2 regions of the Halopseudomonas salina genome follow, and region 1 is predicted to be linked to the other one. Evidence: predicted binding sites of a transcription regulator. Region 1 holds the regulator's gene; the other holds the start of a gene.

Region 1 (11,819 bases):
TTGCAGCTGAGCGTCACTGATGGCCGTCATCAGTTGTTGTGCGTGCTCCACATCATCGGCCCGGGCCAGGCTGGACAGGTTGCGGTTCTCGCTGTCCAGCAGAAAGGAAAACGTACCTGGCGTTATGTCTACGCCGCTGATCAGGCGGATGACGTCATCGGCCCGCCAGTCGGTCGAGACAATACCAATGCTGCGACCGGACGCATCCCGCATGGTGGTGCTCAGACTTATTACCACGTCATCGATACGGCGCTTGAAGTAGGCCGCTGTCCAGTAGAAGCGGCGGGCCTGGCCCGTCACCCTGGCGTTATCCAGGTTGTCGACCAGTCGCCGATACCAGGCGCGGTTGACGAATTCGGCGCTGGCACGGGTGGTGATGATCTCCGAACCCTGTCGATAGGCAATCACCCCGACAGGTTGATCGGCTAAAGCCCCCGGTTCGTACCAGACGCCGCTCCCGTGCGCGTCTGGAAAATCATCCAGCCCGTCACGAAGCATCGATTCCAGTCGGGATGCACTTGCGTTGCCCTGTTGTCGCAGCCGATGAAATAGCTCACCGGTACGCGCCAGCCCGACCGTATTCTGCTCCATTTTCTGATGGTGGGCGTTTATGCGGTCCAGATTGGCTTCAAAGGTATCGATGATCTGACGCTGACGCAGGTCGGACATGGCTTGCTGGGCAAAGTCCAGATTCAGCCGCGACATCAACAACATGCCAATGATGAACAGCACCACCAGCAGGCTCAGCACAACCATGATCAGTCGCTGTGTAGGCATGTTAGCGGGCAGCTTCACGGTTGATCTCATGGTGCGGCCCTTGGGCTGATTGGACTGGCAGACAGGGTCGGCTCAAAGGCAGCCCGCTTTTTTGTTGCACTGCAATATTAGCAGCGATCGATCGCCCTCGTTGTGACAGCTATGTGTGATTCTGTGACAAAAAATCGCAGACTGGAACGGAACTTGCGTAGGGTCATGCCAGGCCGTATCTGGCGTCAAATATTTGATCGGGAATGTCGAACGCATGGCAGTGAATCGCACAGAAGTAATGGGGAACATGCGCAGTAACCTGGCGGGGCTGCGCCACGGCAGCCTGGGCGTGCCGATTCTGTTGCTGGTCATGCTCGGCATGATGATGCTGCCAGTACCGCCATTTCTGCTCGACGTGCTCTTTACCTTCAATATCGCGCTTGCGCTAGTGGTGCTGCTGGTCTGTGCCTACGCCCTGCGGCCCCTGGACTTCGCTGTGTTCCCGACCATCCTGCTGGTGGCGACCTTGCTACGCCTGGCGCTGAACGTGGCCTCCACGCGGGTGGTGCTGCTCTACGGTCATGAGGGTGGAGATGCCGCGGGCAAGGTTATCCAGGCCTTTGGTGAGGTGGTGATCGGCGGCAACTATGTGGTCGGTCTGGTGGTCTTCGCGATCCTCATGATCATCAACTTCGTCGTGGTAACCAAGGGCGCCGGACGAATCTCCGAAGTCAGTGCGCGATTCACCCTGGATGCCATGCCCGGCAAGCAGATGGCCATTGATGCCGACCTCAATGCCGGCATTATCGATCAGGAACAGGCCAAGCTACGTCGCCAGGAAGTGGCCCAGGAGGCAGACTTCTACGGCTCCATGGACGGTGCCAGCAAGTTTGTTCGCGGTGACGCGGTCGCCGGTCTGCTGATTCTGTTCATCAACGTCATTGGTGGTCTGGCAATCGGCATCGCCCAGCACGACTTGAGCTTCGCTGACGCCGGACGTATCTACGTGCTGTTGACCATTGGTGACGGTCTGGTGGCGCAGATACCGTCGCTGTTGCTGTCCACTGCTGCAGCAATTATGGTGACCCGCGTTTCCACCTCCGAAGACATGGGCGCGCAGGTCAACCGTCAGATGTTTGCCTCGCCGAAGGCACTGGCGATTGCGGCGGCGATCATGATCGTCATGGGTCTGATTCCCGGCATGCCGCACTTCTCCTTCCTGAGTCTCGGTGCCCTGGCCGCCGGCGCTGCGTATTACATCGCCAACCGCCAGCGTTTGAAGCTGGTCGAGGCGGAAGAAGTGCAGCGCCAGGAAGCGGAAGTGCCCGCTCTGGCTCGCCCTGAAACCCGTGAGCTGGGCTGGGACGACGTCACTCCGGTAGATATGGTCGGCCTGGAAGTCGGTTACCGCCTGATTCCCCTGGTTGATCGCAACCAGGGGGGCCAGCTGCTGGCGCGAATCAAGGGTGTGCGCAAGAAGCTCTCCCAGGACATGGGCTTTCTGATGCCCTCTGTGCATATTCGCGACAACCTGGATCTGTCGCCCAATTCCTATCGCGTCACACTGATGGGCGTGGGTGTGGCGGAGGCCGAGGTGTACCCCGACCGCGAGCTGGCCATCAACCCGGGTCAGGTTTTTGGCGAGATCAAGGGCCTGGCCGGCAAGGATCCGGCGTTTGGTCTGGATGCAGTCTGGATCGAGCCGATGCAGAAGGATCAGGCGCAATCACTGGGTTATACCGTGGTGGACGCCAGCACCGTGGTGGCCACCCACCTCAATCAGATACTGCACAAGCATGCCCACGAACTGCTTGGTCATGAGGAGGTTCAGCAGTTGCTGCAGGTGCTGGCCAAGGCTTCCCCCAAGCTGGCAGAGGAGCTGGTGCCTGGCATCATTTCCCTGTCAGGGCTGCTCAAGGTTCTGCAGGGCCTGCTGCAGGAGCAGGTGCCGGTCCGGGACATTCGCACCATCGCCGAGGCTATCGCCAACCAGCCTGGCAAGAGTCAAGATCCTGGCGCACTGATTGCGGTTGTTCGCGTGGCGCTGGCTCGCTCCATCGTACAAAGCATTGTAGGGCTTGACTCGGAGCTACCTGTGATCACTCTGGAGCCAAGGTTGGAACAGATATTGCTACAGAGTCTACAGAAGGCCGGTCAGGGGGGTGACGACGGCATCATGCTCGAACCGGGCATGGCCGAGAAGCTTCAGCGTTCACTGGCCGATGCGGTACAGCGGCAGGAAGTGCAGGGCAAGCCGGCGATATTGCTGGTAGCGGGACCGGTTCGCGGCATGATGGCCAAGTTTGTTCGCTACGCAGCCCCCGGAGCCCATGTGCTGTCCTACCAGGAAATACCGGACAGCAAGCAGGTCACCATCGTTGCTACGGTCGGCCAAAGCTAATACATACGAATAGAAGGGTGGGTCAGCCATGAAAGTAAAAAGGTTCTTTGCTGCCGATATGCGCCAGGCGATGAAGCTGGTCCGCGAGGAGCTGGGTGCCGACGCCTCGATTATCGGCAACCGCCGGGTTGTTGGCGGCGTGGAACTGACCGCCGCGGTGGACTACGAAGCGCCACGCCTGACTCCGCCCACCCCAGGCCTGAGCCAGGAGCTCAAGAAAACCCAGGAGCGCATCGTCAGCGCCCGGGCTCAGCTTGAGGCCGGCGACCGTTCGACCGAGCAGCCCAGCGTCAATCGGCAGTTGTTTGGCGAGACCATGCGCCAGGCAGTGCGCGATGGCTCGCCTGTTGCCCGCGAGCTGCTCGACAGACTGAATAACGAAATCGCCGACCCGGTCCCCGAGGCGCCCCGCGCCCAGGCAGCACCCACTCGGCAGCAGACTCACTCCGAACCCGAAAGCAGCTCCGGCCTGAGCGCCATGCGCGATGAAATTGCCGGTCTGCGCGAAATGCTCGAAGCGCAGTTGGGTAGCATGGCCTGGGGTCAGGTCAATCAGCAGCGCCCACAACAGGCCAGCCTCTGGCGGCGTCTTACCCAACTGGGCCTGCCAGCCGAATTGAGCCAGAAGCTGCTGCAACTGGTAGCTAACGAAACCAATACGCGCCAGGCCTGGCGGATGCTGCTGGCGCACCTGGCCCACAGCATCCCGGTCATGCGCGAAGAGCTGGTTGATCAGGGCGGCATTGTTGCATTGGTCGGTCCCACCGGCGCCGGCAAGACCACCACCCTGGGCAAGCTTGCCGCACGCTATGTGCTCAAGCATGGCAGCCAGCATGTGGCTCTGGTCACCATGGATACCTATCGCATTGGTGCCCACGAGCAATTGCGTACCCTTGGGCGTATTCTCAATGTGCCGGTGCGCGTGGTTGACGAGCAAAACAGCCTGGCCGATGTGCTTCAGGAATTCTCCGGCAAGCGCCTGGTGCTGGTCGACAGCGCCGGCCTTCAGGCCCAGGACCCGCATCTTCACGGCCAGCTCAATCAACTGGCGGCACTGGGCCATCGTGTCAGCAAGTTGCTGGTGCTGGCAGCAACCAGTCAGTATCAGGTGCTCAAGGCTGCTTATCACACCTACAAGGTCTGTGGCCTCAGCGGTTGCGTGTTGACCAAGGTCGACGAGGCAGCCACTCTCGGAGAAGCATTGGGTCTGGCCATGCAACAGGGTTTACCGGTAGCCTATCTGGCAGATGGCCAGCGCATACCGGATGATATTGCCAAGGCAGTGGGGCATCAGCTGGTCAGCCGCGCGGTCAGTCTGGCGGGCAACGAGGCGCCGGCAGATCAGGCCATGGCAGATGTGTTTGCCGGTATACTACACACCCAGCGGGCAAGCTAACCGAACTTATAAGAAGGTAATCAACGCAGATGGGCAGCAAACATCCGGTTCAGGTTATTGCGGTCACCGGCGGCAAGGGCGGCATAGGCAAGACCAACGTGTCAGTCAATCTCGGCCTCGCACTTGCCGATTTGGGGCGGCGTGTCGTCCTGCTTGATGCTGACCTTGGTCTGGCCAACGTCGACGTTCTGCTCGGACTCAAGGCCAAGGCGACGCTGGCTGACGTGCTGGAAGGAACCTGCGAGCTGCGCGATGTGCTGCTCAACGGCCCCGGGGGGATCCGCATCGTTCCAGCCGCTTCCGGCGCTGCCAGCATGGTCAACCTCAATCCCCAGCAGCATGCGGGTCTGATTCAGGCGTTCAGTGAAATCGGTGACAATATCGATGTGCTGATTGTCGACACCGCCGCCGGAATCGGCGATTCGGTTGTGAGCTTCGTACGCGCCTCCCAGGAAGTTCTGGTGGTTGTCTGCGATGAGCCCACCTCGATTACCGACGCCTATGCGCTGATCAAACTGCTTAATCGTGACCACGGCATGACGCGCTTTCGCGTGTTGGCCAACATGGTTCACACTCCCCAGGAAGGTCGTCTGGTGTTCAGCAAGCTGACCAAGGTCACCGATCGGTTTCTGGATGTGGCCCTGCAGTATGTTGGCGCGGTACCCTACGATGAAAACGTACGCAAGGCGGTGCAGAAACAGCGCGCGGTATATGATGCTTTCCCGCGTAGCAAGGCATCGCTGGCGATCCGCGGGATCGCACAGAAGGTGAACGCCTGGCCATTACCGGCCAATCCACGCGGCCACCTTGAATTTTTTGTCGAGCGCCTGGTGCAACAGACCGGAACAGGCCTATGACCTTAACGGCAGGTGGGGTGAGCATGTATACACGCGCACAGGGTTCCGCGGGTTCCCAGGATCGTCTGGTCGAACAGTTCGCTCCTCTGGTCAAGCGTATTGCCTACCATCTGCTGGGCCGCCTGCCGGCCAGCGTCCAGGTTGATGATCTTATACAGGCCGGCATGATCGGCTTGCTCGAAGCCTCTCGCAAGTTTGACAATTCCAAGGGCGCCAGCTTCGAGACCTATGCCGGTATCCGTATTCGTGGGGCCATGCTCGATGAGGTACGCAAGGGTGACTGGGCGCCACGTTCGGTACACCGCAATACTCGCATGGTCAGTGATGCAGTGCGCGCCGTCGAGTCGCGGCTGGGACGTGATGCCAAGGATCAGGAGATAGCTGCAGAGCTGGAAATGAGTCTTGAGGAATATTATTCGATCCTCAATGATACAGCCGGCAGCAAGCTGTTCAGCTTCGATGACCTGCTCGAATCCGGAACCCGGGCCGACGCACACGGCGACGAAGAGCCCTTTGGCGGGCTGGAGGACCAGCGTTTTCGCCAGGCTCTGGTGGAAGCAATTGACACCCTGCCCGAGCGTGAGCGTCTGCTGCTGTCGCTATATTACGACGAAGAGCTGAACCTCAAGGAAATAGGCGCAGTGCTTGGTGTCAGTGAGTCGCGCGTCAGTCAGTTACACAGTCAGTGCGCAGCGCGGCTGCGCGCCAGGCTGGGCGGATGGCGAAATGATTGATTTTGTGGTCAACATCCGGACAATGCCCACAGAACGAGAATATCGCCTGGCAGTAACAGGTACGAAGACGAACTAATGTCAGCGGAGGCAGCACGATTGGGCCACTCCGGTTACACTGGCGTCAATAAAACGTGAAAGGCTTGTTTGGCCAGTAGCTTAACGGAGTGTGACAACGCACTCTTCCTGGTGTGTACGGAGGTCGACTTGGACAAGAATATGAAAATTCTCATCGTTGATGATTTTTCAACGATGAGGCGCATCATCAAGAATTTGTTGCGCGACCTGGGGTTCACCAACACGGCGGAAGCCGATGATGGCACCTCCGCGCTGCCAATGCTGCAAAGCGGTAATTTTGACTTTCTGGTTACCGACTGGAACATGCCCGGCATGAGCGGCATCGATCTGCTACGTGCAGTACGAGCTGACGAACGCCTCAAGCATCTCCCGGTGTTGATGGTTACCGCTGAAGCCAAACGCGATCAGATCATCGAGGCCGCCCAGGCCGGTGTGAACGGTTACGTTGTCAAGCCGTTTACCGCTCAGGCACTCAAGGAAAAGATCGAGAAGATCTTCGAGCGCGTTCAGGCTAAATAACAACCGGGGTACAGGTTATGGCGTTAAGTAAGGACACCGGCCAGGCTACCGCTCAGGAATACGAACATTCCCTGAAGGACAATGCGCGGCAGTTGGTCGATCTCTTGGAGAAAGGGCAGTTCGGCGAAGCCATACTGGTCATTCACGCGATCAATCAGGCACGCGACCGCGGTCTCTATCATGAAGTGGGGCTGCTGACGCGTGCGCTGCACAACGCCATCGTCAACTTTCAGCTCGATACCAGCCAGGCGCTGGGTGATGATGTTGAAGCCACGCGTATCTCGGATGCCTCGGATCGGTTGGACTATGTCGTGACACTCACCGACAAGGCGGCCAACCGCACCATGGATCTGGTTGACGCCAGTGCGCCTATCGTTGCCAATCTGGGCCAGGAAGCCGCTGCACTGCGCACCGACTGGGAACGTCTGCAGCGACGCGAAATGGCCGCCGGCGAATTCCGCGACCTGTACAAGCGCATGGGTGACTTTCTGGAGAAAACCGAAAGCTCAGCCACCCAGGTCAGCGGTCAGTTGAATGAGATTGTCATGGCTCAGGATTATCAGGACCTCACCGGTCAGGTGATCAAGCGGGTGATTACTCTGGTGCATGACGTCGAGGAAAGCTTGCTGGATCTGGTACGCATGGCCGGTCAGGTGGATCGTTTTGCCGGCATAGAGCATCAGAAAGCCACCCCCGAAGCAAAAAAAGTGTCACCCAAGGGTGAAGGTCCGCAGATTCATGCCGATAAAAGAGAAGATGTTGTCTCAGGGCAGGATGAAGTCGATGACCTTCTGTCCAGCCTGGGCTTCTAATAACAAGCGCTACCCGGGAGTGGATGCATGAGCTTTGATGCGGATGAAGAGATCCTCCAGGACTTTCTGGTTGAGGCCGGAGAGATTCTGGAATTGTTGTCCGAACAGCTTATCGAGCTGGAAAATCGTCCCGACGATACCAACTTGCTCAATGCTATCTTCCGCGGCTTTCATACCGTCAAGGGTGGCGCCGGATTTCTTCAGCTCGACGCGCTGGTAGGCTGCTGTCACATCGCCGAGAACGTCTTCGATATCCTGCGCAAGGGCGAGCGAAAGGTTGATTCCGAGCTGATGGACGTCGTCCTCCAGGCATTGGACAGCGTCAACACCATGTTTGACGAAGTGCGCGAGCGCACCCCGCCAACGCCCGCCGATCCAGCCCTGCTCGAGGCCCTTGCACGACTGGCAACGCCAGCTGCTGACGAGCCCGCAAGCGACCCACTGCCCACCGAAGCCAGTCCGGCGACACCTGAACCGCAGGCCGTCCAGGCGCCGGAAGCGACAGTAGCCGAGGGCGATATTACCGACGATGAGTTTGAGCAGTTGCTCGATGCGCTGCATGGTCCGTCCGCAGATGCACAGCCATCCGGTGCCGTTGCACAGACTGACGCAGTCGCAGCCATTCCGGCTTCCGGCACGGGTGACGAAATCACCGATGACGAATTCGAAGCGCTGCTCGATCAGTTGCATGGCAAAGGCGCAACAACAGCCGCCACCGCCGCCGTTGCCGCCGCGCCGCCGTCTGCACCCGCACCGACGAGTGACGAAATCAACGACGACGAATTTGAAGCGCTGCTGGATGAACTCCATGGCAAGGGTGCAGCCCCGGGTCTTGCGGCCGCCTCCAGTCCCGCTGCCACATCCGCACCGGAGCCCGAAGCGTCAGATCACATAACCGATGACGAATTCGAAGCGCTGCTTGACCAGTTGCATGGGAATGGTAAACCGCCGACAGTGATTGACCCGCAGCCGGCTTCTGCTCCCGCCAAACCGGCGGCTGACGCAAAAAAAGCAGCCAAGCCCGTTGCGAAGGCGGCCAGTCCCGTATCAGCGGCCGCCACCGACACTGCACCGCCAACACCACCTTCTATCCCGCCGGTACCCAAGGACAAGGCCGGGGCTGCCTCCGATAACCCCGCCGTCGAAACCACGGTGAGGGTCGATACCGCCCGTCTTGATGAGATCATGAATATGGTCGGCGAGCTGGTGCTGGTGCGTAACCGCCTGGTGCGCCTGGGCGTGAGCAGCGGCGATGAGGAGCTCAACAAGGCAGTCGGCAATCTTGATGTGGTTACCGCTGATCTGCAGTCGTCGGTAATGAAGACGCGGATGCAGCCGATCAAGAAGGTGTTTGGCCGCTTCCCACGCGTGGTCCGGGATCTGGCGCGTAGCCTGAAAAAGGAAATCAACCTGGACATGATCGGTGAAGAGACCGATCTGGACAAGAATCTGGTCGAGGCTCTGGCCGACCCCCTGGTGCACCTGGTGCGCAACTCGGTCGACCACGGTATCGAGCTGCCCGCCGAACGGGAAGCCGCGGGCAAGCCGCGTACCGGCAAGGTAGTGCTGGCCGCCGAACAGGAAGGCGATCACATCCTGCTGACGATTACCGACGATGGCCGTGGTATGGACGCCGAAGTGTTGCGCGCCAAGGCAGTCGAGAAGGGCATGATGGACAAGGAGGTTGCCGATCGTCTGACCCAGAGCGAATGCTTCGATCTGATTCTGGCACCCGGTTTCTCGACCAAGACCGAAATTTCCGACGTATCCGGCCGCGGTGTCGGTATGGATGTGGTCAAGACCAAGATCTCCCAGCTCAACGGCACCATTGGCATCACTTCCACCAAGGGCCAGGGTACGGTGATTGCGATCAAGGTGCCCCTGACCCTGGCGATCATGCCGACCCTGATGGTGATGCTGAACGATCAGGCCTTTGCTCTGCCGCTGGTCAGCGTGAACGAGATCTATAATCTGGACCTGTCGCGCACCAACGTGGTGGACGGACAGGAGGTCATCATCGTCCGTGACAAGGCCCTGCCGCTGTTCTTTCTCAAGCGCTGGCTGATGCCGGGTGTCGAGGATACTTCAGACCGTTCCGCCGCCAGCGTGGTTATCGTCTCGGTGGGTACGCAGCGTGTCGGCTTCGTGGTCGATCAACTGGTCGGTCAGGAAGAAGTGGTGATCAAGCCGCTGGGACGCATGCTGCAGGGCACTGCCGGCATGTCCGGCGCGACCATTACCGGTGACGGTCGTATTGCGCTGATTCTGGATATCCCCAGCCTGCTCAAGCGTTACGCGCGCCGCAGTTAGTCGGCATGGTCGCGCATTAAATGGATACAGGCACGCTGCCGTCCGGCAGTGTGCCCTTCAGGTTTCAGGAGAGCAGATAGCCTATGGTAGTCAAGGTGCTGGTGGTGGACGACTCCGGGTTTTTCCGTCGCAGGGTGACGGAAATCCTGGCGGGCGACCCGCAGATCAAGGTAGTCGGCACCGCATCCAACGGGCGCGAAGCCGTGGACCAGACCCTTGCATTGCGTCCAGACGTGATCACCATGGATTACGAGATGCCGGTGATGGATGGCATAACGGCCGTGCGCGAAATCATGCAGCGCTGTCCCACCGCGGTTCTGATGTTCTCGTCGCTGACCTATGAGGGCGCGCGGATCAGTCTCGACGCTCTGGATGCCGGCGCCGCAGATTACCTGCCAAAGAATTTCGAAGATATCTCGCGCAATCCGGACAAGGTCCGGCAGTTGCTCTGCGAGCGGGTACATACCCTGGCCCGCACCAACCGGCGCTCACTGGGTCTTGGCGGATCGGGCTCCACCTCAGCGTCGGCCTCCCTCGCCACCCCGGCTCCGGCTCCCTCTACAGGCGCTACCTCCGCCCGGCCCGGGTTGCGTCCCGCTGAGCCGGCAACACCACGGCCCGCACCCACACCTATACGTAATAGCCCGCCGCCGCGCAAAAAGCATTACCAACTGGTGGCGATCGGCACTTCCACTGGCGGCCCGGTGGCGTTGCAGAAAGTATTGACTCAACTGCCGGCCAACTTCCCCTCACCCTTGCTCCTCATCCAGCATATGCCGGCAGCCTTTACCAAGGCCTTTGCCGAGCGGCTGGACAAACTCTGCCGTATCAGCGTCAAGGAGGCCGAAGATGGTGACACCTTGAAGCCTGGCGTGGCCCTGCTTGCCCCCGGCGGCAAGCAGATGATGCTGGATGGCCGCGGGGTGGTGCGTATACTTCCCGGAGATGAGCGGTTGAACTTCAGACCCTGCGTGGATGTGACCTTCGGTTCTGCGGCCAAGACGTTTCGCGACAAGGTGCTCGCGGTGGTACTCACCGGCATGGGCGCGGATGGCCGTGAGGGCGCGCGGATGCTCAAACAGGCAGGCAGTGACGTATGGGCTCAGGACGAGGCCAGTTGCGTGATCTACGGCATGCCCATGGCCATCGCCAAGGCCAATCTGGCTGACGGGATCTACAGCCTCGATGACATCGGCCGCCATCTGGCAGAGCTCAGCTAATGGATATCCTCAGCATCATCGGTGTGATTCTTGCCTTCGTTGCGATACTCGGGGGCAACTATCTCGAGGGGGGGCATGTTGGCGCCCTGCTCAATGGTCCGGCCGCGCTGATTGTCTTTGGCGGCACCCTGGGTGCCGCGTTCATCCAGACCCCGCTGAAGGTCTTCAAGCGGGCGCTGGTCATTTCCCGCTGGATCTTCGTGCCCCCAGGCAACCGCCTGCAGGAAGGCATCAATCAGGTGATCGAGTGGAGCACCATCGCGCGCAAGGAAGGTCTGCTGGGTCTTGAGCAGATCGCCGAGATCGAACGTGACGTATTCGCCCGCAAGGGCCTGCAGCTGCTGGTTGATGGCAGCGAGCCGGAAGCCTTGCGCAGTATTCTCGAGGTTGACCTGCTGACCCGGGAAAATCATGACCTGATGGCCGCCAAGGTGTACGAAAGCATGGGCGGCTATTCTCCCACTATCGGTATTATCGGTGCGGTCATGGGCCTGATCCACGTGATGGGCAACCTTGCGGACCCATCCATGCTGGGTACCGGTATCGCCGTTGCCTTTGTGGCGACCATCTATGGTGTTGCCCTGGCCAACCTGTTCCTGCTGCCGGTGGCCAATAAGCTCAAGTCAGTCGTATTGCAACAGTCGCGCTACCGGGAAATGCTGGTTGAAGGCTTGCTGTCGATCGCCGAAGGCGAAAATCCGCGCTCCATCGGGATGAAGCTGGAAGGCTTCCTCGATTAACCGCAGGG
Region 2 (11,819 bases), 120 kb from region 1:
AGCATATGCGCCATCACGTGGATAACTGCGAGCCGGTGGCGTTCGACTATCGCGCCTGGTTGCTGCAGCGCCCGCGTCTGCACAAGGCGGTGCGGGCGCTGGAGTGGTGCTACATCCCGGCGGTGGAGTTGTTGATGCACGGGATGCTGATCGCCGCGCCCTTCATCTATGAGAGCAAGCGTGCCCAGCGCGGGCGGGTGATTCGGGTCACGCTGGTGCGTTTCAGTCTGTTTGCGCTGGTGCTGTGGTTCGCGCCCTGGGCTGCTCTGGGCTATGCCTTGGCGTACTGCCTGTTTCTGACTTTTCTGCGCTTTATGGACAGCTTTCAGCACAACTATGAGATTTTCTACACGCTGGATACGCCGGACCAGAAGCCGCCTTACAAGGGCAATAGGGAATACGAGGAGACCAATACCTACAGCAACCTGCTCTCCGAGCGCTGGCCCTGGGTCAATCTGCTGGCGCTGAATTTCTCCTATCACAATGCCCACCACACCAAGCCGAACATGGCCTGGTACCGGCTGCCGGCGTTTCATCAGCAGATTTACAGCGGTAATTGTCCGCAGCAGTTGGGTGTGTGGGGGCAGTTGAAGAGCTTTCATCAGCATCGGGTAGAGCGGGTGCTTGCGGAAGAGTACGGCACTGTCGACGTGCGTGAGAGTGTGCGTGACGGGCAAGCAGTGGGCGTGAATGCCCTGTCGTTTCTGACGGCATTTTGAGGGGGATTTGATGCGGGAGCTTTTGGCTGCGGTGAGTGAGAGATTCGATTTCAAGCAGCCGGTGACGCCCGGTCTGAAACTGACGCTGGGGGTGGTAGCCTGGGCCAGTCTGATGCTGCTCTGGCATGTAGCGGCCACCGGTAAAGGTACGCCAAGCCCGCTTTTTCCCGGGCCCTTGCAGGTTCTGGAGGCGCTGCGCGAGTTGTTTCTGGAACGCGGATTTATTGCGGATGTGTGGAGCAGTTTGCGGCGTATTGCGATCAGCTTTGCGGTTGCCTTGGCTATTGCCTTGCCGCTTGGGGTGTTGATGGGTGCCTTCCCGCTGATAGCCGCATTCTTCAACCCCCTGGTGTCGGCCTTTCGTTATTTGCCGGCGCCGGCGTTTATCCCCCTGCTGCTGATGTGGCTGGGGACTGGGGATGAGCAGAAGGTGGCGTTACTGATACTCGGGGTAGTGTGGTTTCTGATTACTTTGATCAGTGATGTGGTGCGCCAGGTGCCGACGGATTTTATCGAGACCTCCAAGACTCTGGGTGCGCCGCGTCGGGTGATTCTCTGGACGGTGGTGATGCCGGCTGCGATGCCGGGGATTGTTGACACCTGCCGGCAGATGCTGGCGGTGAGCTGGACCTACCTGGTGATCGCCGAGATTGTTGCGGCCACTGATGGCATCGGCGCGATGATGATGCGCGCCCGGCGCTTTGTGCATGTGGACGACATCATGGCGGGGATTGTGGTGATCGGGGTACTGGGCCTCTTGTGTGATCTGGCCTTCAGGGGGCTGCACTGGTTGATGTTTCCGTATTTGCGGCAGCGGGGGGGATAGCCGGGAGGGCGCGCTCATCGAGGTGGAACTCGACGGTCCCAGAAGCCCGTCATCCTCGCGAAGGCGGGGATCCATTTTGGGTTTGGGTTTGGGTTTGGTTTTGGTTTTGGTTTTGGGGGCAACGATTTTTTCATCTAGGAGAACGACCATGCAATTGAGTGACTGGAGCAAGGCAGCCAAGGGCTGTGTGCTGGGCGCGGCGCTGATGTGTGCGGCGGGGGTGGTGCAGGCCAAGGAACAGGTCAATGTGTCGCTGTTCTCCTGGCCGGGTTATGGCTTCTGGTTTATCGCCAAGGAAAAGAACCTGGTGCCGGAACTGGATCTGAACATCAGCATTATCGAGGATCCTTACGAAAGCTTTGCGCTGATGAGCGCCGGGCAGTTGGACATCACTTCAAGCACGGTCGAGTACGGCCCGATCGCGGTGGACAAGGATGTGCCGGTCAAACTGGTGACTTACACCAACCCTTCCTACGGCACCGACAAGATCATTCTTGCTCCTGGCATCGACGGCGCCAAGGATTTGATCGGCAAAAAGATTGCGGTGATGGAAGGCGGTCTTACACAGATCTTCATGGGTATCTGGTTGGAACAGAACGGCGTGGCCATCGACCAGGTGGAGTTCGTCAATGTGATCATGGATGAGGCCGTGGGCGCGATGCTTGGCGGCAGCGTCAGTGCCGTTGAGCTCTGGGAACCCTTCGGCAGCCAACTGCTGGCGAATATGCCCGGTGCCCGCGTTGTAGCCCATTCCAGCCAGGGTGATTGGATCAGTACTGCGCTGTTGGGCGACGGCATGTATATGAGCTCGGGATTTTTGAGCGAGCGTCCCGAGGCGGCGAATCTGGCGATGGAGGCCTACTTCAAGGCGGTGGATTTCTGGAAGGCCAATCCCGAGGAAGGTAATCGCATTATTGCCGAGGCGATCCAGTTTGATGTGAGCGATGTGGAGATGGTGATCGGCTCCGATGGCGAGATCTACAAGGGCGGCATCATGGTCTTTGATCTTGAGCAGGCGAGCCGTTTCATGGGTGTGGCCGAAGGTGACTTGCCCCTGGGTATGACCAATGGCCAGATTGTGGAGCACTGGGATACCACCAACGCCTGGTGGCAGAAGTTTGGGCTGGCTGATGGCAAGCACGACTGGACTACCGGCGTGGAGTTGGCTCCGCTGAAGGCGGCTCTGGAGGCAAAATGAGCGCGACTGCCATGCAGCTGGACGTGAATCAGCAGGGTTTGCAGGTACGCGAGCTGGGTAAGGTGTTCTCCGACCATGGCCGCCAGGTGGTGGCTGTGGAAGGGGTGAGCTTTGACGTGCCGGCGCGGCAAGTCTGCGTGCTGCTGGGTCCATCCGGTTGCGGCAAGTCGACGGTGTTGCGCATGATGGCCGGGCTGGAGCGCCCGTCCAGCGGGCAGGTAAGCCTGGATGGCGAGATCGTGCGCGGACCGCACCGGGACAGAGGTATGGTCTTTCAGGGTTATACCTCGTTCCCGTGGTTGAAAGTACGCGACAACGTTGCTTATGGGCTGCGCGTCAATGGGGATGTGTTGGCCATGCAGGAAGGCACCGTGGATTACTTTCTGGAGCGGGTGGGGTTGAGCGCCTTTGCCGATGTGTATCCGCACCAGCTATCCGGGGGCATGCGCCAGCGCGTTGCCCTGGCTCGGGCTTTGGCGAATACGCCCAAGGTGTTGCTGATGGACGAACCCTTTGGCGCGCTGGATGCCGAAACCCGCTGGCAGATGCAGGAGCTACTGCTGGATGTGATCCGCAAGGAACGCATGACCGTGGTGATGGTGACCCATGATGTGGAGGAGGCGTTGCTGTTGGGTGACCAGATCGTTTTTCTTTCGCGCCATCCGGGGCGGGTAAAAACCATTCTGCATCCACCCTTCAAATCCAGTGATAGCGTCAACACCCGGGAAGATCTGCGCAGCCACCCGGAATATGCTGCGATGGAGCGGCAGATTCTGACGATGATGCGGGAGGAGGGCGGGCATTAGATGAGAGGCTGGTCATTCTCGAGAACCTCTCCCAGTCATCCTCGCGAACGCCGCGCTCTCAAACTCCCGTCATCCTCGCGAAGGCGGGGATCCATTTAGCTCTTGAGAAAGCGGGGTTGAGCATTGGGTGCACAGAGAACTGCTTGCTCGCTATACTCTCTGGCACACGCACTCAGGAAGGCCAACCATGCCAGGAATGCAACAGACCATCCTTGTAACCGGCGGTGCCGGTTACATCGGCACCCACACCTGTATCAAGCTGCTTGAGGCAGGCTACAAGGTCATCGTGCTGGACAACTTCAGCAATAGCTCCCCGGAGGCGCTGCGCCGTGTGGAGCAAATCTCCGGTCAGGCTGTGCCCTATGTGACGGGTGATATCAGTGATGCTGCGCTGCTGGATGAGGTCTTTGCTGGCCACAGCATTGATGCGGTGATCCACTTTGCCGGTCTCAAGGCTGTTGGCGAGTCGGTGGCGCAGCCCATGCGCTATTACCGTAATAACGTCAGCGGCACAGTTGTGTTGTGCGAGGCGATGCAGCGCGCGGGTGTGAAGAACATCGTGTTCAGCTCTTCTGCAACCGTTTACGGGGACCCGGCAAGCCTGCCGATCCGTGAGGACTTTCCGACCAGCGCGACCAATCCCTATGGCCGCTCCAAGCTGATGATCGAAGAGATGCTGGGTGATCTGCATGTGTCTGATGCGGACTGGAACATCGCCCTGCTGCGTTATTTCAATCCGGTTGGAGCTCATCCCAGCGGCATGATTGGTGAAGACCCATCTGATATCCCCAATAATCTGATGCCATACATTGCCCAGGTGGCTGTTGGTCGTCGTGAGTATTTGAGTGTATTTGGCGGTGATTATCCAACGCCCGATGGTACCGGCGTGCGCGATTACATCCACGTACAGGATCTGGCCGACGGCCACCTGCAGGCTTTGCGTTGGCTGGAAAACAAGCCCGGCATCAAAGCCTTCAACCTGGGCACCGGGATTGGTTATTCGGTACTGGATATGCTCAAGGCGTTTGAAAAAGCCTGCGGCAAGGAGCTGGCCTACAAGATCGTGGACCGGCGACCCGGTGACGTTGCCAGCTGTTATGCCGATCCGGCGTTAGCAGCAGATGAACTGGGCTGGCAAGCCAGGCTGGGCCTGGAAGCCATGTGTGCTGATTCCTGGCACTGGCAATCGAGTAATCCGCAGGGTTATAGCAAGAGTTAGTGGCCACTGACTTAGAAGGTCAAAATGGATCCCCGCCTTCGCGGGGATGACGTGGGGGGGGAGAAGTCGTCATCCTCGCGGAGGCGCGATCAATGGGGTCAGCGATCCGATCAACGATCAATGCGATCAATGGGGTCAGAGTCGTTTGATCAATGGGCGCTTGCCGGAATATTTATTGGCGGATCAATGACTGACCCCATTGATAGACCCCATTGATTAGGGGCGAAGGTCAAAATGGTTTCCCGCGTTCGCGGGAATGACGTTGGGGGCAGGAATGACGCTTTCTCCCTCCACCGTCATCCTCGCGAACGCGGGGATCCATTGTTTTAAAAAGCGGGTTTCAGCCTTTTCCCTTCTTACTCCACAGTCACCGACTTCGCCAGGTTCCGTGGTTTGTCTACGTCTGTGCCCTTGACCAGCGCCACGTGGTAGCTCAGCAGTTGCAGGGGGATGGTGTAGAGGATCGGGGAGATGCAGTCTTCTACCCAGGGCAGGCTGATCATTTCGTGGTTGTTGTCTTCACTCTGGTCGACGGTCTCACACGCGAAGGTAATAAGCTGGCCGCCGCGGGCGCTGACTTCTTCCAGGTTGGACTTGAGTTTTTCCAGCAGGGCATCACTGGGGGCGACGCTGACCACGGGCATGTCTTCATCCACCAGGGCCAGGGGGCCGTGTTTGAGCTCGCCGGCGGCGTAGGCTTCGGCGTGGATGTAGGAGATTTCCTTGAGCTTGAGCGCGCCTTCCATGGCGATCGGGTAATGCGTGCCGCGGCCGAGGAAGAGGGCGTGGTGTTTGGTTGCGAATCGTTCTGCCAGGGTAGTAATACGTGATTCCAGCAACAGGGCCTGTTCGATTATCTGCGGCAGCTTACGCAGCGCGGCAACATTGCTGGCGATTCTCTCCGGGTCCTTGCCGCGCACCTGGGCGAGGGCGGTAGTCAGCCACAATAGCGCGACCAGTTGCGTGGTGAAGGCCTTGGTGGAGGCAACGCCGATCTCCGGGCCAGCGTGGGTCAGCAGGCGCCAGTCGGCCTCGCGTACCAGTGAGCTGCCGGCCACGTTGCAGATGGCGAGGGTAGCCAGGTAGCCCTGATCCTTGGCAAACCGCAGGGCGGCCAGGGTGTCGGCGGTCTCGCCGGATTGAGAGATGGTGATCAGCAAGGTATTTTTGGGTACGACAACGGTGCGGTAGCGGTATTCGCTGGCTACTTCAACGCTGCATGGCATGTCAGCCTGCTCTTCGATCCAGTAGCGCGCGACCAGACCGGCGTGATAACTGGTACCGCAGGCAACAATGTGAATATTCTCTATCTCGTGCAAACGGGTTTCGGCGTCCGGCCCCAGGATGGCTGTGAGCACGTGATCTTTAGCCAGTATGCCGCTAAGGGTGTCGCTGATGGCTTGAGGCTGCTCGAAAATTTCCTTGAGCATAAAGTGCCGATATTCACCCTTTTCCATGCTGAATGCGGCATGTTCGTAGCGTTTTACCGGGCGAACAGCCGTATTGTTATCACGGTCCCAGATCTCGCATTGCGTGTTGGTCAGGCGGGCATGATCGCCCTCTTCGAGGTAACGGAATCGGTCGGTAACTTGCAGCAGTGCCAGGGGGTCGGATGCAACGTAGTGCTCGCCACTGCCTTCACCGATTACCAGCGGGCTGCCCATGCGGGCGCAGTAAAGTGTTTGCGGCTGGTCTTCATGGATCATTGCCAGAGCATAAGCGCCGTGCAGTTCATTCAGGGCGGTGCGGAAAGCGCCTAGAAGATCCTGGGTTTCGCTGTAGTAGTGGGCGACCAGATGGGCTACCACTTCGGTATCGGTTTCTGAAACGAATTCATAGCCCAGGGCAACCAGCTTCTTGCGCAGCGGGCCGTGGTTTTCGATGATGCCGTTGTGTACTACTGCCAGACTGCCGGAAATATGCGGGTGGGCATTGCGTTCAGCGGGCTTGCCGTGGGTGGCCCAGCGGGTGTGGGCGATGCCGAGATGGCCATGGGCCGGTGTGGCCGCCAAGGCGTTCTCGAGCTCCACGACCTTGCCGACGGCGCGCACTCGCAGCATTGATCCATGCTTGTCGCTACCGTCGTCAGTAAGCACTGCTATCCCTGCGGAATCATAGCCGCGGTACTCGAGCCGGCGCAGCCCCTCCATCAGGATTGGAGTGATGTTCCGCTGAGCAATAGCGCCGACGATTCCGCACATGGTGATTTCCCTTGATATGTATGCAAAGCAGGGAGTCTATCACCGCAGCGCGCTTATGGCAGCGCCCTCAACGTTTGCTGAATCGCTCCACTAATGCCGTCTGACGCTCGGCGGTATGGGCCAGTTCGCCGCTCAGGTAGGCGCTGCGCTGGGCCTGGGTGGCGTTGTTGTCGGACAGGCCGGCTATGTTGGTGACGTTGCGGTTGATCTCCTCGGCTACAGAGCTTTGTTCTTCTGCGGCGCTGGCGATCTGGTCGGTCATGTCGTTGATACGCCCGATGGCTTCGCGGATGCCATCCAGGGCTTCGTCTGCTTCGATAACCTGCGTTACCCCGTGATCGGCCTGCTCGTGTCCGGCACGCATGGCGTCGACTGCGCGTTTGGCGGCGGTCTGCAGGTTTTCAATCAGGCTGTGAATCTGACCGGTCGAGTCAGCGGTGCGGCTGGCCAGGGCGCGTACCTCATCGGCCACTACCGCAAAGCCGCGGCCCTGTTCACCGGCCCGTGCGGCTTCGATGGCGGCGTTGAGGGCGAGCAGGTTGGTCTGCTCGGCAATGCCCTTGATGACATCCACTACCTTGCCGATTTCCTGGGTGTCGCTGGCCAGCTGTGAGGATACGCTCGCGGCGGAGCTGACCGACTCGGAGAGGATTTCGATGGCCTCGCGGGTTTTGGCGACGACTGATTTGCCGACCTCGGCCAGGTTGTTTGCATCGCGCGTAGCATCTGCGGTGCGCTGGGCATTGCTGGAAACTTCCTGGGTGGCGGAGGCCATCTCGTTGATCGCCGTGGCCACCATGTCTGTTTCCGAGCGCTGCTGGTTGATGCCGCTATGACTCTGCTCGGCCAATTGACTCGCTTCCCGGGCCTGTGTGCCCAGGTGCTCGGCGCTGTCCAGCACGCGTGTGAGACAGGTCTGCAGGCGCGCCTGCTGGCTGTGCAGGGCCATCTCGAGCTGGCCAAGGGCGCCCTTGTAGGGCGTATACATGACGGCCAGCAGGGGATCGGTAATGCTGTTGTCGGCCACCTTGAGAAGCCGTTGCAGGTGCTGGTCGTACCAGGCGCGCAGGGCGAATGCCGCGGGTATGGCTACGGCCGCAGCAGCAACAACGCCCCAACCGCCAAACATCAGGCCCGCAACACCGGCCGCAGCGGCAATGACCACCACCGGGATAACGTCCGCTGCCATACCGGCAAGGTCTGGCGTGGTGGCGCTTTTGCCCTTATTCAGGCGGCGGTATAAGGCTTCGGCACGTTGTACCTGATTGGCTGTGGTCTTTACCCGCACGGACTCGTAGCCGACTGCCTTGCCGCCTTCCCAGATGGGTGTGACAAAGGCGTTGACCCAGTAGTGATCACCATTCTTGCAACGATTCTTGACGATCCCCATCCAGCTTCTGCCAGCACTGATGTCGGCCCACATATGCGCGAACACGGCGGCGGGGGTGTCTGGGTGGCGAACCATATTGTGCGGGCTGCCGATGAGTTCCTCGTGTTCATAGCCGCTGACGGCCACAAAGGCTTCGTTGCAATAGGTGATCTTGCCCTTGAGGTCGGTGGTGGAGATCAACCTCTGGTCGGCGCTGAAGGTTTTTTCACGCTGGGTGACGGGCTGGTTGTTACGCATGGTTGGCTGTCCTGGTACGAGCGAGTGCCCTTTGCGGGCTTATTTTGGCTATGCTTGGGTGTATATAGGTGTTATCGACGCAGCGACTGTTTTCTTTAAAGATAACGCACAATCAGCGGGGCTCAAGTTTGCGTCTCTTACTTGAGCCATCTAGGGTAGAAGCATAGCAAAGAAAGCGGTCTGCCATTTGCGGACGCGCTCAACGGAGGTCATGTAATGTCTGAAGCCAAGAGCTCGGGTAACAGTTTGAACACCCGCGATACCCTGCAGGTAGGCGATACCACCTACCATTATCATTCGCTGCCCAAGGCGGCGGAGCAGCTCGGTGATCTGACCCGGCTGCCGGTGTCGCTGAAGGTGCTGCTGGAAAACCTGTTGCGCCACGAAGACGGCGTCACCGTTACCCCCGATGACATTCATGCCGTGGCGGACTGGCTGAAGACCCGCAGTTCTGATCGCGAGATCCAGTATCGTCCGGCGCGGGTGCTAATGCAGGACTTCACCGGTGTGCCGGCTGTTGTCGACCTGGCGGCCATGCGTGATGCCGTGGCGCGGGCCGGCGGCGATCCGCAACGGATCAATCCTTTGTCGCCGGTGGATCTGGTGATTGACCACTCGGTGATGGTCGATCACTTTGGTGACCCTGAGGCGTTTGAAGAGAACGTCGAAATCGAAATGCAGCGTAACGGCGAGCGCTACGAGTTTTTGCGCTGGGGCCAGAAGGCGTTTGACAACTTCCGTGTGGTACCACCGGGTACTGGCATCTGTCACCAGGTGAACCTGGAGTATCTGGGCCAGAGCGTGTGGGCCAGTGAGGTGAATGGCGAGCAGTGGGCTTATCCAGATACGCTGGTGGGCACCGATTCGCACACCACCATGATCAACGGCCTGGGTGTGCTGGGCTGGGGTGTCGGTGGTATCGAGGCAGAGGCCGCAATGCTCGGCCAGCCGGTGTCGATGCTGATTCCCGAGGTGGTGGGCTTCAAGCTCAGCGGCAAGATGCGCGAAGGCATGACCGCAACCGACCTGGTGCTGACCGTGACCCAGATGCTGCGCGCACAGGGTGTGGTCGGCAAGTTTGTGGAGTTCTATGGCGACGGCCTGGCCGATCTGCCCCTGGCCGACCGCGCGACCATTGCCAACATGGCGCCGGAATATGGCGCTACCTGTGGCTTCTTTCCGATCGATGATGAAACCATCCGTTATCTGCGTCTGACCGGCCGCACGGATGAGATCGTCGCCCGCGTGGAGGCCTACGCCAAGGCCCAGGGCATGTGGCGCGAGCCCGGTGCCGAGCCTGAGTTTACCGCCAGCCTGGAGCTGGATCTGAACACCGTCGAGCCCAGCTTGGCCGGCCCCCGTCGCCCGCAGGACCGCGTGGCCCTGGGTGAGGTGCATTCAGCCTTCGACAAACTGATGGATCTGGTATTGCGACCTGCTGATGAAGCCCAATCGCGCCTGGAAACCGAAGGTGGCGGTGGGGTTGCCGTGGGCGGCCCTAGCACAGGCGCGAGCATCACCATTGATGGCGAAGAGCATGAGATCAGTCACGGCGCTGTGGTGATTGCGGCGATTACCTCCTGCACCAACACGTCCAACCCCAGTGTGATGATGGCGGCGGGGCTGCTGGCAAAGAAGGCGGTCGAGCGGGGCGTAATGCGCAAGCCCTGGGTCAAGACGTCGCTGGCGCCGGGCTCCAAGGTAGTGACCGATTATCTGGAAAAGGCCGGCCTGACCGAGCCGCTGAATGCCTTGGGTTTCAACCTGGTGGGTTATGGCTGCACCACCTGTATCGGTAACTCGGGCCCGTTGCCGCCGGAAGTCGCGCTGGCAGTGACCGAGCATGACCTGGTGGTGTCGGCAGTGCTGTCCGGTAACCGCAACTTTGAAGGTCGCGTGCATCCCCAGGTCAAAGCCAACTGGCTGGCTTCGCCGCCGCTGGTGGTGGCTTATGCACTGGCGGGTAATACGCGCATGAATCTTCTTGAGGAACCGCTGGGTCTGGACAACGACAACAAGCCCGTCTACCTCAAGGATTTGTGGCCGAGCAACGCCGAGATCGCCGAGGCCGTGGCGATGGTCGAGGACTCGATGTATCGCGAGCGTTATGCCGACGTGTTCAGCGGTGATGCGCACTGGCAGTCGATCAGTGTGGCCGAAGGTGCTACCTACAAGTGGCTGGACGAGTCCACCTACGTGAAGAATCCACCCTATTTCGAGCAGATAGACCAACCCCTGCAGCCCCTCGAGCCGGTCGATCAGGCGAGTGTGCTGGCGGTATTCGGCGACTCGATCACCACCGACCATATCTCCCCGGCGGGCAACATCAAGGGCAGTTCACCGGCAGGGCGTTATCTGCAGGAGCTGGGCGTTGAGCCAGAGGATTTCAACTCCTACGGCTCACGTCGCGGCAATCACGAGATAATGATGCGCGGCACCTTCGCCAATATCCGTATCCGCAACCGGATGATGGGCGGCGAAGAGGGCGGCGACACCATTCACGTGCCCACTGGCGAGCGCATGGCAATTTACGACGCGGCCATGCGCTACCAGCAGGACAACACGCCGCTGGTGGTGTTTGCCGGCAAGGAATACGGCACCGGCTCCAGCCGCGACTGGGCCGCCAAGGGCACCAATCTGCTGGGCGTGAAAGCCGTGATCGCGGAAAGCTTCGAACGCATCCACCGCTCGAATCTGGTCGGCATGGGCGTGCTGCCGCTGCAGTTCAAGGATGGCCAAGGCGTTGGGCCGCTGGGGCTGGATGGGCATGAGAAAGTGGATATTCTGGGCATCAACGACGACCTCAAGCCCGGCCAGACCCTGAAGATGGTCGCCACCAAAGAGGGTGGCGAGAAGGTCGAGTTTGACGTGTTGTGCCGGATAGATACACGCAACGAGATCGACTACTTCAAGGCTGGTGGGATATTGCACTTTGTGTTGCGGGAGTTGATTGCGGAGGGGTGATACGGCAAGGAGAGGCCCCCGCTAACGCGGGGGCCTGACCTCTCGCCATTCTCGCCGTCCCCCTCGTCATTCTTGCCGTACCCCCCGCCGTTCTCGCCGTCTCCCTCGTCATTCTCGCGAACGCGGGAAACCATTTTGACCTTGGTGCAGATAACACGTCACCCCGCTAAACAAGGCACAACCCCGCTTTTTTTACACCCTAAAAATGGATCCCCGCGTTCGCGAGGATGACGTTTGCGGGGAGGTTGGCGTGAGTTCT

The links. The regulator FliA, encoded in region 1, starts transcription of late flagellar genes. The targets are predictions, from matches to a motif close to CTAAAGTTTNNNNNNNNNNNGCCGNTAA.
Region 2: IEV54_RS07695 (methyl-accepting chemotaxis protein) is a predicted target of FliA. The motif match lies at 8,668-8,695, and genes of this name have one in related genera.

Annotation. Positions count from the first base shown of each region.
Region 1 covers NZ_BMFF01000003.1:176,207-188,025, reverse strand. Annotated here, with positions in the region: gene IEV54_RS08240 (EAL domain-containing protein) at 1-795, opposite strand, end outside; gene flhA (flagellar biosynthesis protein FlhA) at 1,046-3,148, shown strand; gene flhF (flagellar biosynthesis GTPase FlhF) at 3,177-4,544, shown strand; gene fleN (flagellar synthesis regulator FleN) at 4,574-5,401, shown strand; gene IEV54_RS08220 (RNA polymerase sigma factor FliA) at 5,398-6,135, shown strand; gene IEV54_RS08215 (chemotaxis response regulator CheY) at 6,352-6,729, shown strand; gene IEV54_RS08210 (protein phosphatase CheZ) at 6,747-7,541, shown strand; gene IEV54_RS08205 (chemotaxis protein CheA) at 7,569-9,851, shown strand; gene IEV54_RS08200 (protein-glutamate methylesterase/protein-glutamine glutaminase) at 9,935-11,071, shown strand; gene IEV54_RS08195 (flagellar motor protein) at 11,071-11,811, shown strand.
Region 2 covers NZ_BMFF01000003.1:56,071-67,889, reverse strand. Annotated here, with positions in the region: gene IEV54_RS07725 (fatty acid desaturase) at 1-719, shown strand, start outside; gene IEV54_RS07720 (ABC transporter permease) at 730-1,545, shown strand; gene IEV54_RS07715 (ABC transporter substrate-binding protein) at 1,694-2,743, shown strand; gene IEV54_RS07710 (ABC transporter ATP-binding protein) at 2,740-3,549, shown strand; gene galE (UDP-glucose 4-epimerase GalE) at 3,746-4,768, shown strand; gene glmS (glutamine--fructose-6-phosphate transaminase (isomerizing)) at 5,125-6,969, opposite strand; gene IEV54_RS07695 (methyl-accepting chemotaxis protein) at 7,037-8,596, opposite strand; gene acnA (aconitate hydratase AcnA) at 8,813-11,560, shown strand.